Regions from separate parts of the Ureibacillus sp. FSL W8-0352 genome, predicted to be linked through region 2. Evidence: a T-box and tRNA genes for the amino acid it is inferred to sense, from the RefSeq annotation. Region 2 holds a T-box; the other holds one or more tRNA genes.
What was found. The T-box of region 2 lies ahead of cysS (cysteine--tRNA ligase). A T-box ahead of a tRNA ligase gene usually reads a tRNA of that ligase, here a tRNA-Cys.
Positions count from the first base shown of each region.

Region 1: it encodes a tRNA-Cys, which carries the amino acid that the T-box ahead of cysS (cysteine--tRNA ligase) is inferred to sense. The anticodon was not compared.

Region 1 is NZ_JBBOQT010000001.1:1,786,694-1,793,952, reverse strand. Features, by position in the region: rRNA gene NST98_RS09220 (23S ribosomal RNA) at 1-1,199, shown strand, start outside; rRNA gene rrf (5S ribosomal RNA) at 1,322-1,437, shown strand; tRNA gene NST98_RS09210 (tRNA-Asn) at 1,452-1,526, shown strand; tRNA gene NST98_RS09205 (tRNA-Ser) at 1,535-1,627, shown strand; tRNA gene NST98_RS09200 (tRNA-Glu) at 1,641-1,715, shown strand; tRNA gene NST98_RS09195 (tRNA-Val) at 1,720-1,795, shown strand; tRNA gene NST98_RS09190 (tRNA-Met) at 1,816-1,892, shown strand; tRNA gene NST98_RS09185 (tRNA-Asp) at 1,897-1,972, shown strand; tRNA gene NST98_RS09180 (tRNA-Phe) at 1,981-2,056, shown strand; tRNA gene NST98_RS09175 (tRNA-Thr) at 2,064-2,139, shown strand; tRNA gene NST98_RS09170 (tRNA-Tyr) at 2,148-2,232, shown strand; tRNA gene NST98_RS09165 (tRNA-Trp) at 2,237-2,310, shown strand; tRNA gene NST98_RS09160 (tRNA-His) at 2,337-2,412, shown strand; tRNA gene NST98_RS09155 (tRNA-His) at 2,439-2,514, shown strand; tRNA gene NST98_RS09150 (tRNA-Gln) at 2,549-2,623, shown strand; tRNA gene NST98_RS09145 (tRNA-Gly) at 2,629-2,703, shown strand; tRNA gene NST98_RS09140 (tRNA-Cys) at 2,711-2,784, shown strand; tRNA gene NST98_RS09135 (tRNA-Leu) at 2,835-2,917, shown strand; gene NST98_RS09130 (transposase) at 3,056-3,310, opposite strand; gene tnpC (IS66 family transposase) at 3,366-4,940, opposite strand; gene tnpB (IS66 family insertion sequence element accessory protein TnpB) at 4,989-5,342, opposite strand; gene NST98_RS09115 (hypothetical protein) at 5,332-5,529, opposite strand; gene NST98_RS09110 (ISL3 family transposase) at 5,565-6,443, opposite strand; gene NST98_RS09105 (hypothetical protein) at 6,445-6,567, opposite strand; gene istB (IS21-like element helper ATPase IstB) at 6,604-7,259, opposite strand, start outside.
Region 2 is NZ_JBBOQT010000001.1:2,643,642-2,650,900, forward strand. Features, by position in the region: gene NST98_RS13270 (hypothetical protein) at 420-563, shown strand; gene ispF (2-C-methyl-D-erythritol 2,4-cyclodiphosphate synthase) at 798-1,277, shown strand; gene gltX (glutamate--tRNA ligase) at 1,468-2,928, shown strand; T-box leader at 2,977-3,191, shown strand; gene cysS (cysteine--tRNA ligase) at 3,318-4,721, shown strand; gene NST98_RS13290 (Mini-ribonuclease 3) at 4,723-5,133, shown strand; gene rlmB (23S rRNA (guanosine(2251)-2'-O)-methyltransferase RlmB) at 5,135-5,884, shown strand; gene NST98_RS13300 (NYN domain-containing protein) at 5,887-6,399, shown strand; gene sigH (RNA polymerase sporulation sigma factor SigH) at 6,470-7,117, shown strand; gene rpmG (50S ribosomal protein L33) at 7,199-7,259, shown strand, end outside.

The DNA of each region.
Region 1 (7,259 bases), 860 kb from region 2:
CCCGTAACTTCGGGAGAAGGGGTGCTCATTGGGGTGCAAGCCCTGATGAGCCGCAGTGAATAGGCCCAGGCGACTGTTTAGCAAAAACACAGGTCTCTGCAAAACCGTAAGGTGAAGTATAGGGGCTGACGCCTGCCCGGTGCTGGAAGGTTAAGAGGAGGAGTTAGCGCAAGCGAAGCTCCGAATTGAAGCCCCAGTAAACGGCGGCCGTAACTATAACGGTCCTAAGGTAGCGAAATTCCTTGTCGGGTAAGTTCCGACCCGCACGAAAGGCGTAACGATCTGGGCACTGTCTCAACGAGAGACTCGGTGAAATTATAGTACCTGTGAAGATGCAGGTTACCCGCGACAGGACGGAAAGACCCCGTGGAGCTTTACTGTAACCTGATATTGAATTTCGGTGCAACTTGTACAGGATAGGTAGGAGCCGTAGAAGGGGGAGCGCCAGCTTCCCTGGAGGCGCCCTTGGGATACTACCCTGGTTGTACTGAAATTCTAACCCGCAAGCCTGATCGGCTTGGGAGACAGTGTCAGGTGGACAGTTTGACTGGGGCGGTCGCCTCCTAAAAGGTAACGGAGGCGCCCAAAGGTTCCCTCAGAATGGTTGGAAATCATTCGCAGAGTGTAAAGGCATAAGGGAGCTTGACTGCGAGACCTACAAGTCGAGCAGGGTCGAAAGACGGGCTTAGTGATCCGGTGGTTCCGCATGGAAGGGCCATCGCTCAACGGATAAAAGCTACCCCGGGGATAACAGGCTTATCTCCCCCAAGAGTCCACATCGACGGGGAGGTTTGGCACCTCGATGTCGGCTCATCGCATCCTGGGGCTGTAGTCGGTCCCAAGGGTTGGGCTGTTCGCCCATTAAAGCGGTACGCGAGCTGGGTTCAGAACGTCGTGAGACAGTTCGGTCCCTATCCGTCGTGGGCGTAGGAAATTTGAGAGGAGCTGTCCTTAGTACGAGAGGACCGGGATGGACACACCGCTGGTGTACCAGTTGTCTTGCCAAAGGCACCGCTGGGTAGCTATGTGTGGACGGGATAAGTGCTGAAAGCATCTAAGCATGAAGCCCCCCTCAAGATGAGATTTCCCATTGCATAAGCAAGTAAGATCCCTCAAAGACGATGAGGTAGATAGGTCCGAGGTGGAAGCACGGTGACGTGTGGAGCTGACGGATACTAATCGATCGAGGACTTAACCAATCATTTCAATGTCGTTATCCAGTTTTGAGAGAACAACCTCTCGTAATTAAAAAATATAAAAAATACTTGAAAAAAGTATAGAATATGATATAATAATACTTGTCTTTCGGTAAGGAATCAAGCCTAGTGGCGATAGCAAAGAGGTCACACCCGTTCCCATACCGAACACGGAAGTTAAGCTCTTTAGCGCCGATGGTAGTAGGGGGCTTCCCCTTGTGAGAGTAGGACGTTGCTAGGCTTATATAAAATCATTCCGAAGTAGCTCAGTGGTAGAGCAACCGGCTGTTAACCGGTTGGTCGTAGGTTCGAATCCTACCTTCGGAGCCATTCTTCTTGGAGAGTTGTCCGAGAGGCTGAAGGAGCACGATTGGAAATCGTGTAGACGGGGATAACCTGTCTCAAGGGTTCAAATCCCTTACTCTCCGCCATAATTAAGAGATTGGCCCCTTGGTCAAGTGGTTAAGACACCGCCCTTTCACGGCGGTAACACGGGTTCGAATCCCGTAGGGGTCACCAATTCGGAGGATTAGCTCAGCTGGGAGAGCACCTGCCTTACAAGCAGGGGGTCGGCGGTTCGATCCCGTCATCCTCCACCATAAAAAACAATTAACATTATCGCGGGGTAGAGCAGTCTGGTAGCTCGTCGGGCTCATAACCCGGAGGTCGCAGGTTCAAATCCTGTCCCCGCAACCAAAGTGGTCCCGTGGTGTAGCGGTTAACATGCCTGCCTGTCACGCAGGAGATCGCGGGTTCGAGTCCCGTCGGGACCGCCATAAAAAGTGGGTCGGTAGCTCAGTTGGTAGAGCATTTGACTGAAGATCAAAGTGTCGGCGGTTCGATTCCGTCCCGACCCACCATAAATATGCCGGTGTAGCTCAATTGGCAGAGCAACTGACTTGTAATCAGTAGGTTGAGGGTTCGATTCCTTTCGCCGGCACCATACTTTCCGGAGGGGTAGCGAAGTGGCTAAACGCGACGGACTGTAAATCCGTTCCCTTTGGGTTCGGCGGTTCGAATCCGCCCCCCTCCACCATTACAGGGGCATAGTTTAACGGTAGAATAGAGGTCTCCAAAACCTTTGGTGTGGGTTCGATTCCTACTGCCCCTGCCATTTTTAATTTTCACCAAGATATTTTGGCGACTGTGGCGAAGTGGTTAACGCATCGGATTGTGGATCCGACATACGTGGGTTCGATTCCCATCAGTCGCCCCATACATATTTTAATATACCTGCTTTTGGCGGCTGTGGCGAAGTGGTTAACGCATCGGATTGTGGATCCGACATACGTGGGTTCGATTCCCATCAGCCGCCCCATAAAATAGAATATAAGTTGTTTATATAATATTATTGGGGTATAGCCAAGTGGTAAGGCAACGGATTTTGATTCCGTCATGCCCAGGTTCGAATCCTGGTACCCCAGCCATTCATGCGGAAGTAGTTCAGTGGTAGAACACCACCTTGCCAAGGTGGGGGTCGCGGGTTCGAACCCCGTCTTCCGCTCCAGTAATTTGGCGGCTTAGCCAAGCGGTAAGGCACGGGTCTGCAACACCCTTATCACCGGTTCGAATCCGGTAGCCGCCTCCAAATAAATAAATATCGGTTTAACCGATTTATTTTTTTCTCTTTTTTATTATGCCGATGTGGCGGAATTGGCAGACGCGCACGACTCAAAATCGTGTTCCCAAAAGGAGTGTGGGTTCGACTCCCACCATCGGCATTAGGATTCAAGGAAACCTTATATCATCAAAGCCTTCAGTAATAATGGGTTCTTTGTCAAATGGTGTTGGTGAATAAATTTTAGCGACATTATTTGGTAATATGTAATCGGATGGCTTAGGGGAAATTCGAGGTTCCCCTAAGCTGTTTTTATTTTCGCTAAGTTTTGGGTAATGAATATTCGGTTTCTAAAGTGATAGAAGGATCGATAACCGAAAGAAATGCGTTTAATCACTTTGATTTTGTTATGAATCCCCTCTAAAATGCCGTTATTATAATCGTACTTTAGCGTATTCTCGACGTAATTGATGTATTTGTTGATTGTCTTGATGGCGGTTTTCATATAGCTGGGTTGTAAGCCCGAAATATGTGAGATAAATAAAAAAATGCGCACCCTCTGGTACGCACGACGAATAGCCCTTCAATCCAATATTTTTTCGGATTAAGGGCTATTTTGCCATTGCACATGATTCACAAATTGTTTTCGACCATGGCAAATAGCGATCTAATATTTCTGGCTGTTGATGGATTGGTAAACTTGGGAGTTCCGACAATACTTTCACTAAGTATTGATAAAAATCAATTCCATTAGCTTTTGCCGTTTCAGCCAAGCTTAAACAGATGGCGTTTGCATCGGCTCCCGATTCACTCACGGAAAACAGCCAGTTTTTTCGTCCAATGACATTCGGCCGAATCGCATTTTCAGCTGGGTTGTTGTCCATTTCAATGCGTCCATCATACAGAAAAGCTTTTAAACCTTCGGCGTGCTTCAATGTATATTCCGCAGCTTTGGCAAGGGCATTCTTCCCATAGAAAGGAGATTCGTCAATCCATTTGAAAAATGCCTCAACGATAGGTTTGGACTCTTTTTGTCTAGCTTTTCTCCGTTCGCTCGGCCGAAGTTTCTTAAATTTCCGTTCTAGGCGGTAAAGTCGATCACAATAATCGACACCAATCCGTCCATTTTTACTTTCGGCTTTTAACCAGTATCGACGAACATGAGCCCAGCAGTTGGCAAAATGAATATTTGGCACATCATGGTATGCAGAATATCCATCGCAGATAATCGTCCCTTTAAAGCCTTTCATAAAGTCAGTCAAAATTTCCCGACTTCGGGATAAAGCACTATGGAACAGAACAATTGCTGGACCTTGAGATCCTACGCTACGGAACACCCAGTTGTAAGCTTTAGATTGAGCTGGCTTTCCATCTGAGCGGTTCAATACTTGGGCATAGGTTTCATCGACATGAAGAATTGATTTTTTCATGAGGGTTTCTTTCATTCGATTATATAATGGAAGAAGCCAATCTTCTGCCGTGCGAATCACCCAGTTGGATAGGTTCTTATCATTGGTTAGTAAACCATAACGATGCCATTCCTTTACCTGCCTATATAAGGGTAAATAAAGAATAAATTTATCATAGATGAGTTTTGCTAAGACCGTTGGTCCTGCGATACTTCGCAGAATGGCAGGTTGCGGTGCTTTTCCACGTTTGATTTGTGAGTCTTTATTCGAATCTTTTTTACAAGACCTGCACTCATAAGCGTGTTCAATATGCTGAACACGCTTCATAGTAGCTGGTATGAATTTTGCTTCTTCTCGTACAATCGTGCTGCCAATCTCTGTCATAGGTGATTGACAACACTCGCATTGTAAGTTTTCTGGATGATGATGAATTTCTTCAATTTCTAAACCATCCATAAAAGAATCATTTCGTTTTTTCTTGTTATGTCGTTTACGAACAACTGTGTATGTCACAGTGTCCGTGCTTTTTTCTCCTGTGTGCTCAGGTTCATTAAAAAAAGAGTCGTCATCAAACAAAGAATACTGTCCGTCTGGAGCTTGATACTTTGATTTTTCAGATTTTGAGCCATAAAGCCGTTTAGTTAAATAACGAACTTGTTGTGACAATAATTCAATTTGTTTCAACAATTCATCATTTTTTTGATTGGCATGAGCTAGTTGCTCTTCTAATGACTGAATTAACTTTTCGTATGAATCATTGTTCACAACATCCACCACTTTTCCGTACTGATTCTATATAGAGTTGATTATATCATGAATCGGTATTTAGAAGACACCTTTTTTCGATTTTTGGATGGCTTTAGGTTGTTGAATCGAGAGCCCTTCGAGTAACCATCGAAGCTCCTGTTGAGTCAAATTTCGAACCTCATTTTCATTTCTGGGCCATTGGAGTTTGCCGTTATCGATTCGTTTGTATAACATGGCGAAGCCATCTCCATCAAAATACAAACATTTATAGCGGTCTTTCTTCCGTCCACAAAATAAGAAAATGGCGTTGCTATATGGATCCAGTTCGAAAGAATCCTGAATTAAGGTGGCAAGACCATCAATTCCTTTTCTCATATCCGTACGACCACAAATGATATAGATATTTTTACACTTAGTAAAATCATGAATCACTGCTATTCAACTCCTTGATGACCGTTTGAATGATGTGAGGTTTTACACCGGGGTAAAAGGAGATTTTAAAATTTGTTGCTTGAATAACGCATACAGGTTTGAGAGGACCACGACTCGTTGAGGGTGAAGTTGAATCAGAATCGGATTCCAAATTGACAGGGACGATATTTAATTTTTCAACTGCCAAACAAAAACACCTCCTCTGTAATCGATAACTCTATCTTACAGGGAGGTACGATCGATTGATATGCGTCGTTTGAATTCGGGCTTACGCTGGGTTTTCTTCAATAGCTCAAAGTCTTTGGTTTTGATGCAATGTTGCACGTATTGATATAACTCATAGGAAGCTTTTAATTCAGAATCTAAATCAATGAGATAGTGGAGAATCTCCACCTCACACATATGCTTTTTAAAGCAACGATGATATGTATAGTTCTTATAATCAAGTTTTGTTTGATCTTTCAGAAGGAGCTTCCAGTATTTTTTTAATTTATTGTAATTCTTTTTATCCCGATTCATGACGTTGATGCGCGTTTTGTTTAAAGCTCTGCTAAATAGTTGGAGGATATGGAATTTGTCGAGTATGATTTCCGCTTTAGGGAAAACTTCTTGGATTAAGGAAATATAAGGGCTATACATATCGATGACAATCGTTTTTACCGCATTTCTCGCCTTCTTGGAATACCGTAAGAAATACTCTTTGAGGACAGATAATCTTCGGTCCTCCACGATATCCACAATCTCCCCCGTTTCAGAGTCGCAGAAAATAAAGGACATCGCTCCAGCTGCGGATTTCACTGATTTAAACTCGTCAAAACACAAATGCTGTGGAAGGTAGTGAACATTTGGTTGATAGTAGCTATAAAAGCTGTCAATGACACGACTGACGGTGGCATGAGAAACATGATGTTTCATCGCAATATCTTTTTCGGATATTTTATCTTTGGCGTTTAAAGCAATCGATACTTTTGTATTGTTGGAAATACAACAGTTTTTGGCCACGACGCTCGTTTTTAAAGTAAACGTGGAATGACAATGTTTACAGAAATAACGCTGTTTACACAATTTTAAGTAGGTATGAAAACCTGAAACACTAGGCATTTTAATGAGAGACGTTTAAACCGTGTTTAATGATTTGATCATCAAAGACATGTCCACAAGCATAACAAGCTTTTGGTTGATACGTTAACTGTTTTTGGCAAGTAGAAATTGTATGAAATGGCAATTAAAAATGCATACATACACTTGCCAAATTCCATGGTTAACGTTGAGAGATTGAGTCTTTGTATCGGTGACTTTCACCATTGAAGATGATTAAATGAGAATGATGAATCAGCCGATCAATGACGGCCTCTGTTAAAATGGGATCGCCAAAGACATTATTCCATTGGCTAAATGGTAAATTGGTTGTCACAATGATGCTTTTGGTTTCATAACACATGGAAATAACTTGAAATAATAACTCTGCCCCCTGTTTATGCAATGGAATATAGCCCAATTCATCAAGAATCAAGAGATCCAACTTTTCGATTTGATTGAGAAATTTACCAAGTTCACCTTTTTCATTGGCCTCCAATAAAGCATTGACAATGGAGGCGGCCGTATAGAACTTCACTCTTTTTCCTTGTTTTTTCATCAAATTGAGGGCGATGAGAGTGGAAAGGAATGTTTTACCGGTTCCCACTCCGCCATAGAAGATAAGGTTTTCCTGATTTTTCGTAAACTCACCTTCTAAAATATAATCTTTTGTGATGCCTGGGGCTAGTTGAATCTCCCGCCAATCATAAGGTTTATTTGGAATTTTCGGCAATGTCGCCTGTTTTAGTAGTAAATTTATCCTTCTCTCATCTCGATGCTGCACTTCTCGTTCAAACAGCTTCAGTAAAAATTCCTCATTTGTTTCCGCATGGATGGTAT
Region 2 (7,259 bases):
CGCCCGGCATGTACATGAACTATAGGGTGTAAGTCCCGAACCCCGAAGACAGAAGTAGAGGTTAGCCAAGAGCAAGGGTGTCCGTGGTGACGCGGAATCTGAAGGAAGCTGGAGGCAAAACACCGGTCCGAGGAACACGAACCTCATATAAGGCTAGGTATGATTGAGTGAGTTTGCGAAACAAAACAAAGCTCTTTCTGTCGAAGGTCATATCGAGTAAATGAGGCGGATAGATGGTGTGAAAGTGCATGTACTTACCCGGGGAGGTCTGGCGGATAGGTGAAGTTCGCTTCATAACCTACTTAGTGATAAGTAGCTGAACCGTCAGAAGTCAGCAGAGGTCATAGTATTAGTTGGTTTAGAACTACTAAGAAGGACCGAACAATTAAGAGAGAATAGCCCTTGGCATTCAGTGAGTCATGATGAACACAGAAAACATAGTACCTCACTTGAGGAAGGAAGCGGTGAATCCCGTGGGAGTCCTCTTGGAGGGTGGAGTGACCACTGGCATAAAGAGAACAGCTATTCACGGAAGTTATGAAAACTTGCGTCAATTATCTTAATTGAACCGCCGTATACGGAACCGTACGTACGGTGGTGTGAGAGGACGGGAGCTAATCACTCCCTCCTACTCGATTTGTTTCCATACATAATAATTGGGTTAAATGCATGCTTACAATCCATACAAATGGGAAATATGTTAATATATGAAGTGGCAAATTGGAATCTGATTTTACAGTAAAGGATGGTGAACGCTGCATATAAGGCTGAACAGTCTTTCATCATGCAGCTACAATATGTTTCGTGTTGGACAAGGATTTGATGTGCATGCGTTTCAAGAAGGACGGCCACTTATTATCGGAGGCATAGAGATACCTCATACGAAAGGCCTTGTTGGTCATTCCGATGCGGATGTGTTATTACATGCAATTACAGATGCGGCCCTTGGAGCAATTGGAGAAGGAGATATCGGACGTCATTTTCCAGATACAGATCCAAAATATAAAGATGCAGATTCAGCGAAATTATTGGAGTATATATGGAAAATAGTAAATGATAAAGGGTATATTCTTGGGAATGTTGATTGTACAATTATGGCTCAAAAGCCTAAAATGGCTCCGTATATTGAGCAAATGCGAAATCGCATAGCAGAACTTTTGGATGCGAACCCGTCTCAAGTAAACGTCAAAGCAACTACAACGGAAAAATTAGGCTTTGTTGGCCGAGAAGAAGGTATAGCAGCATTAGCAACAATATTGTTAATAAAAAAGCAATAGTTCTCAAATGTTGAAAGAAGATGAATTCGTTCCAGAAAAGTTAAAATTTCTTCCCTCTCATTAACTTTTCAATGTGAAGACAGAGTGGTAAAATGTACAAAAGTTAAGGGAAGCATTGGAAATGGAAATATTCTAGTAGTGGCCAAATTAAAAATGAAGGTTTTTATCTGGTAAACTTAGGAGGAAAATTATGACAAAACAAGTTCGTGTTCGGTATGCGCCAAGTCCTACCGGTCATTTACATATTGGTGGAGCGCGTACTGCGTTATTTAATTATTTGTTTGCAAAACATTACAACGGAACATTTGTTGTTCGCATTGAAGATACGGATACGGAGCGCAATGTCGAGGGTGGAGAAGCGTCACAGCTTGATAATCTGCGCTGGCTTGGAATAATTCCAGATGAATCTGTAGATATTGGCGGACCTTATGCGCCATATCGCCAAACGGAAAGACTAGATATATATAAGAAACATGCGGAAGAGCTATTAGAACGAGGACTAGCTTATAAATGTTTCTGCACACCTGAAGAATTGGAAGCTTCAAGAGAAGCCCAAAGAGCAAAAGGCATTCCTGCTCCAACTTACGAAGGCAAATGCCGCCATTTAACGAAAGAGGAAATCGCTGAAAAAGAAGCGCAGGGAATTCCTTATACAATCCGTTTTAAAGTTCCAGAAAATGTAACATACAAATTTAATGATTTAGTGCGCGGAGAAGTTACTTTTGAATCGAAAGATATTGGCGATTGGGTTATCGTGAAGGCGAATGGAATTCCTACTTATAACTTTGCGGTTGTTTTGGATGACCATTATATGGAAATTACGCATGTATTCCGCGGAGAAGAACACTTATCTAATACGCCGAAACAAATGATGATTTTTGATGCTTTCGATTGGGAATACCCTGAGTTCGGCCATTTAACAATCATTGTGAACGAAAATCATAAGAAGTTATCAAAACGTGATGAATCCATTATCCAGTTCGTTTCTCAATATAAAGAGCTTGGATATTTACCAGAAGCGATGTTCAACTTCTTTGCATTGCTTGGTTGGTCTCCGGAAGGGGAAGAAGAAATCTTTACAAAAGAACAATTGATTGAAATTTTTGATGAGAAGCGTTTATCAAAATCACCGTCAATGTTTGACCGGAATAAACTAACATGGATGAACAACCAATACATTAAAAAATTGTCATTGGATGAAGTAGTAGACTTAGCACTTCCTCACTTGCAAAAAGCCGGTTTACTTCCTTTAGAATTGACTAGTGAACAAAAACAATGGGCAACAAAATTGATTGCGTTATACCATAATCAAATGAGTTATGGTGCAGAAATTGTTGAATTATCTAGCTTGTTCTTTAAAGATGAAATTGAATATGATGAAGCTGCCCAAGAAGTACTAGCTTTAGAACATATTAAAGAATTGGCTACATCATTTAAACAGCAATTAGAGGCTTCGGAAGCTTTTGATGCTTCGTCAATTAAAGCGGCAATTAAAGCAGTACAAAAAGAAACTGGATATAAAGGGAAAAACTTATTTATGCCAATTCGAGTGATGACAACAGGCCAAACTCATGGTCCGGAATTGGCGGATGCAATCGAATTAGTGGGCAAAGAAAAAGTTTTAGCCCGATTAGAAAAATTCACAAATTAATATTTTTTAGATGAACGGTTTTTGAGCCTTGGATATAATGATATAAAAGTGAAAGCGTTGAAAAGGAGAAGTACGTAAAATATGTTTGAAAGAGAGGGTCACCACAGGCTGAAAGTGACCTAAACCTCTATTTTACGGAAATGCACCTTTGAGCACTTTGCTGAAATGGAGTAGGCAAGTCGGCTAGTCACCGTTAAAGACCTCGAGCGGAAAGCTTCATGCTTTCAACCAGAGTGGAACCGCGCGAATTTGGCGTCTCTGTCATAGTGATATGATGGAGGCGTTTTTTATTCAGCTAATTTTTATTGGCTACCTGTAGAGAATTGGTGGTAATTTAGTTATAGAAGGATATATTTGTTCGAAGAGAATTGGCTAAAGGAGAGAATGACATGGCAATTCAAATTTACAATACGTTAACAAGAAGAAAAGAACCTTTTGTTCCTCTTGAAGAGGGAAAAGTAAAAATGTACGTATGCGGACCAACTGTTTATAACTACATTCATATAGGCAATGCACGTCCTGCCATTGTCTATGATACAGTAAGAAGATATTTGCAATATAAAGGGTTTGATGTGAAGTATGTATCAAACTTCACCGATGTGGACGACAAAATTATTAAGGCAGCTAACGAGTTAGGAGAAGAAGTTTCTGAACTGACAGAGCGTTTTATAAAAGCTTATTTTGAGGATATCACTGCACTTGGATGCAAAAAAGCGGATGTTCATCCGAGAGTGACAGAACATATGGATGATATTATTGAATTTATTAAAGTATTAATCAATAAAGGGTATGCTTATGAATCTCAAGGGGATGTCTATTTCCGCACACGCAAGTTTAAAGGTTATGGAAAACTAAGTCATCAGTCAATTGATGATTTAAAAGTAGGCGCACGTATCGAAGCGGGTGAAAAAAAAGAAGATCCACTAGACTTTGCTCTTTGGAAAGCTGCAAAACCAGGTGAAATTCACTGGAGTAGCCCTTGGGGTGAAGGACGACCTGGATGGCATATTGAATGCTCTGTAATGGCAAGAGCTCATCTAGGTGACACAATTGACATTCATGCTGGAGGTCAAGATTTAACATTCCCGCACCACGAAAATGAAATTGCTCAGTCTGAAAGCTATACCGGAAAACTTTTTGCCCGTTACTGGATGCATAATGGGTATATTAATATTGATAACGAAAAAATGTCAAAATCTCTTGGGAATTTCGTATTAGTCCACGATATTATCCAGAAAATTGATCCGCAAGTATTAAGATTTTTCATGCTTTCTGTACATTATCGTCATCCAATCAATTTCTCAGAAGAATTGATTGAATCCGCTCGAAGTGGATTGGAGCGCTTGCGCACAGCTTATTCGAATCTTCAACATCGACTAAAATCTACGACGAACCTTGCAGAAAATAGTGAATTGTATTTAGAAAAAATCGATGAGTTGAAAAAACAATTCGAGAAGGAAATGGATGATGATTTCAATACAGCTAACGGTATTTCTGTTTTATTTGAACTAGCTCGCACGTCAAATACGTATGTAAACGAAACAAATACGGATGAAAAAGTGCTAAAAGCATTTATTGAAACATTTGAAGTTCTTAGTGGTGTTTTAGGAATTAAATTAGCTGTTGAGATGGAAATTTTAGATGAAGAAATTGAAAAGTTAATTGAAGAGCGTAATATTGCACGAAAAAATCGTGATTTCAAGAGAGCGGATGAAATTCGTGACCAATTATTAAGTATGAACATAATTTTAGAAGATACACGACAAGGTACTCGCTGGAAACGAGGTTCATAAGATGGCACAACAAGTTGATATTAAGCAATTAAACGCACTTGCATTAGCATATATGGGGGACGCCGTTTTAGAGGTGCGCGTTAGGGAACATTTATTGTTAAGCGGTCGAACGAAACCGAATACGCTGCACCATGAGGCGACAAAATATGTCTCTGCTAAAGCTCAATCAATGATTGTGCATCGCATGATAGAAGAACAGTATTTAACGGAAGAAGAGTTATCAATTTATAGACGTGGGCGCAATGCAAAGTCTGGTACTGTTCCGAAAAATACGGATGTTCAAACTTATCGCAATAGTTCCGGATTTGAAGCAGTTCTCGGCAGTCTTTATTTAACAAAACAGTATGAACGTATGAATAAAATAATTGATTATGCAATACAAATCGTTGAAGAAGCGAAAGGAGCGTCATAACATGAGCGAAAGTGGAGAAATGATTGCTGGCAAAAACCCGGTATTAGAAGCCCTTCGTTCAGGCCGAGAAATGAACAAAATATGGATTAGTGAAGGTGTGAAAAAATCGGGAATTAAGGAAGTGCTGGATTTAGCCCGCGAACGAGGAGTATTTGTACAGTTTGTGCCAAAGAAAAAAATCGATCAACTTTCAAGCGCCAACCATCAAGGTATCGTTGCTTCTGTCGCTGCTTATAAGTATGCGGAACTCGATGAATTATTTGATGTGGCCAAAGCAAGAGGCGAAGATCCATTTTTCATCATTTTAGATGAACTAGAAGACCCTCATAATCTTGGCTCGATTATGCGAACTGCAGATGCGATTGGCGTTCATGGTATAATCATACCAAAGAGACGTTCTGTTGGACTTACAGCAACGGTAGCGAAAGCTTCTACAGGAGCTATTGAGCATGTTCCTGTTTGCAGAGTGAACAATTTAGTGCAAACAGTAGATGAGTTAAAAGAAAGAGGCGTCTGGATTGCTGGAACAGATGCAAAAGGTAGCACCGACTATCGAAAAATGGATGCTACCTTGCCGCTAGCTATCATTATTGGAAGTGAAGGGAAAGGAATGAGTAGACTACTGAAGGAGAAATGTGACTTTCTCTACCATTTGCCAATGGTTGGGCATGTTAATTCATTGAATGCGTCTGTTGCGGCGGCATTATTAATGTATGAAGTGTACCGAAAACGTCAAGAAGTGAATGATTAGTTATGAAAAACATTCTAATAGTTGATGGATACAATATGATAGGTGCTTGGAAAGAATTGCGACCTTTAAAAGATACAGATTTAGAGGAAGCTAGAAATCGCCTGCTTGAACTAATGGCAGAATATAAAGCCGCTATGGGATGGCGGGTGATTGTTGTTTTCGACGCCTATCATGTTTCCGGGGCAGAAAAATCCTATGTACAAAATGCAGTGGAAGTAATTTTTACAAGAAAGAACGAAACGGCAGATGAGCGTATTGAAAAATTATCAAACGAGCTGAAAGGGAGGAAAGTCCAAATATACGTAGCAACTTCTGATATGACGGAGCAAAACGTAATATTTGGGAATGGTGCCCTTCGAAAATCAGCCCGTGAACTAGAAATAGAGTTGGAAATTATTCAATCAAAAATATCAAAAAGAGTAGAAACTTCGCAGAAAGAAAGACCTAAATCTAGAATCCCATTATCGAAAGAAGTAGAGTTAGCCTTCGAAAAATGGAGAAGAGGTTTAAAATAATCAATTGACCTATATTTTCCAATTCATATATACTGTTCCTAATATGATTTATACGTCTGGGGTGAGGCCGTTGCTAAAAACAGAGCAATCGCAAGTAGTACAATCTTTTGACGAGCTAACGGATGAACAACTTGTTGAACTAGTGCATCAAGGTAATACAGAGGCGTTAGATTACTTAATTAATAAATACCGTGTATTCGTAAAGGCGAAAGCTCGCTCTTATTTTTTAATAGGAGCGGACAAGGAAGATATTATACAAGAGGGAATGATAGGTTTATATAAAGCCATAAGAGATTTTAAAGAGGACAAGCTTGTTTCCTTTAAAGCTTTTGCAGAGTTATGTATTACGCGCCAAATTATTACTGCTATTAAGACGGCAACGCGTCAGAAACATATTCCACTCAATTCCTATGTTTCTCTTGATAAACCAATATATGATGAAGAGTCGGATCGGACGTTGATGGATGTCATTACATGCTCGGAATCAGAAAATCCAGAACATTTAATGATTAACCGAGAAGAGTACTCCTATTTGGAAGAAAAAATTAGCGAAATTTTAAGCGAACTTGAACAACAAGTGCTTACTTTATATTTAGATGGACAATCTTATAATGAGATTTCTGAAGAATTAAATCGTCATGTAAAGTCAATTGATAATGCATTGCAACGGGTGAAACGGAAATTGGAGCGCCATTTAGAAAATGGGGAAATTATTTGAAACTCATTCCTCAATTATTGACAGCATGTTTTTTTGGTGTTAGTCTTTAAAAGATAAAATGCCAGAATAGAGGTTTTTTCAGTGGCAAAGAAAATTGTATTAAGCTGTGAAGAGTGTGGTTCTAGAAATTACACTTATCCTG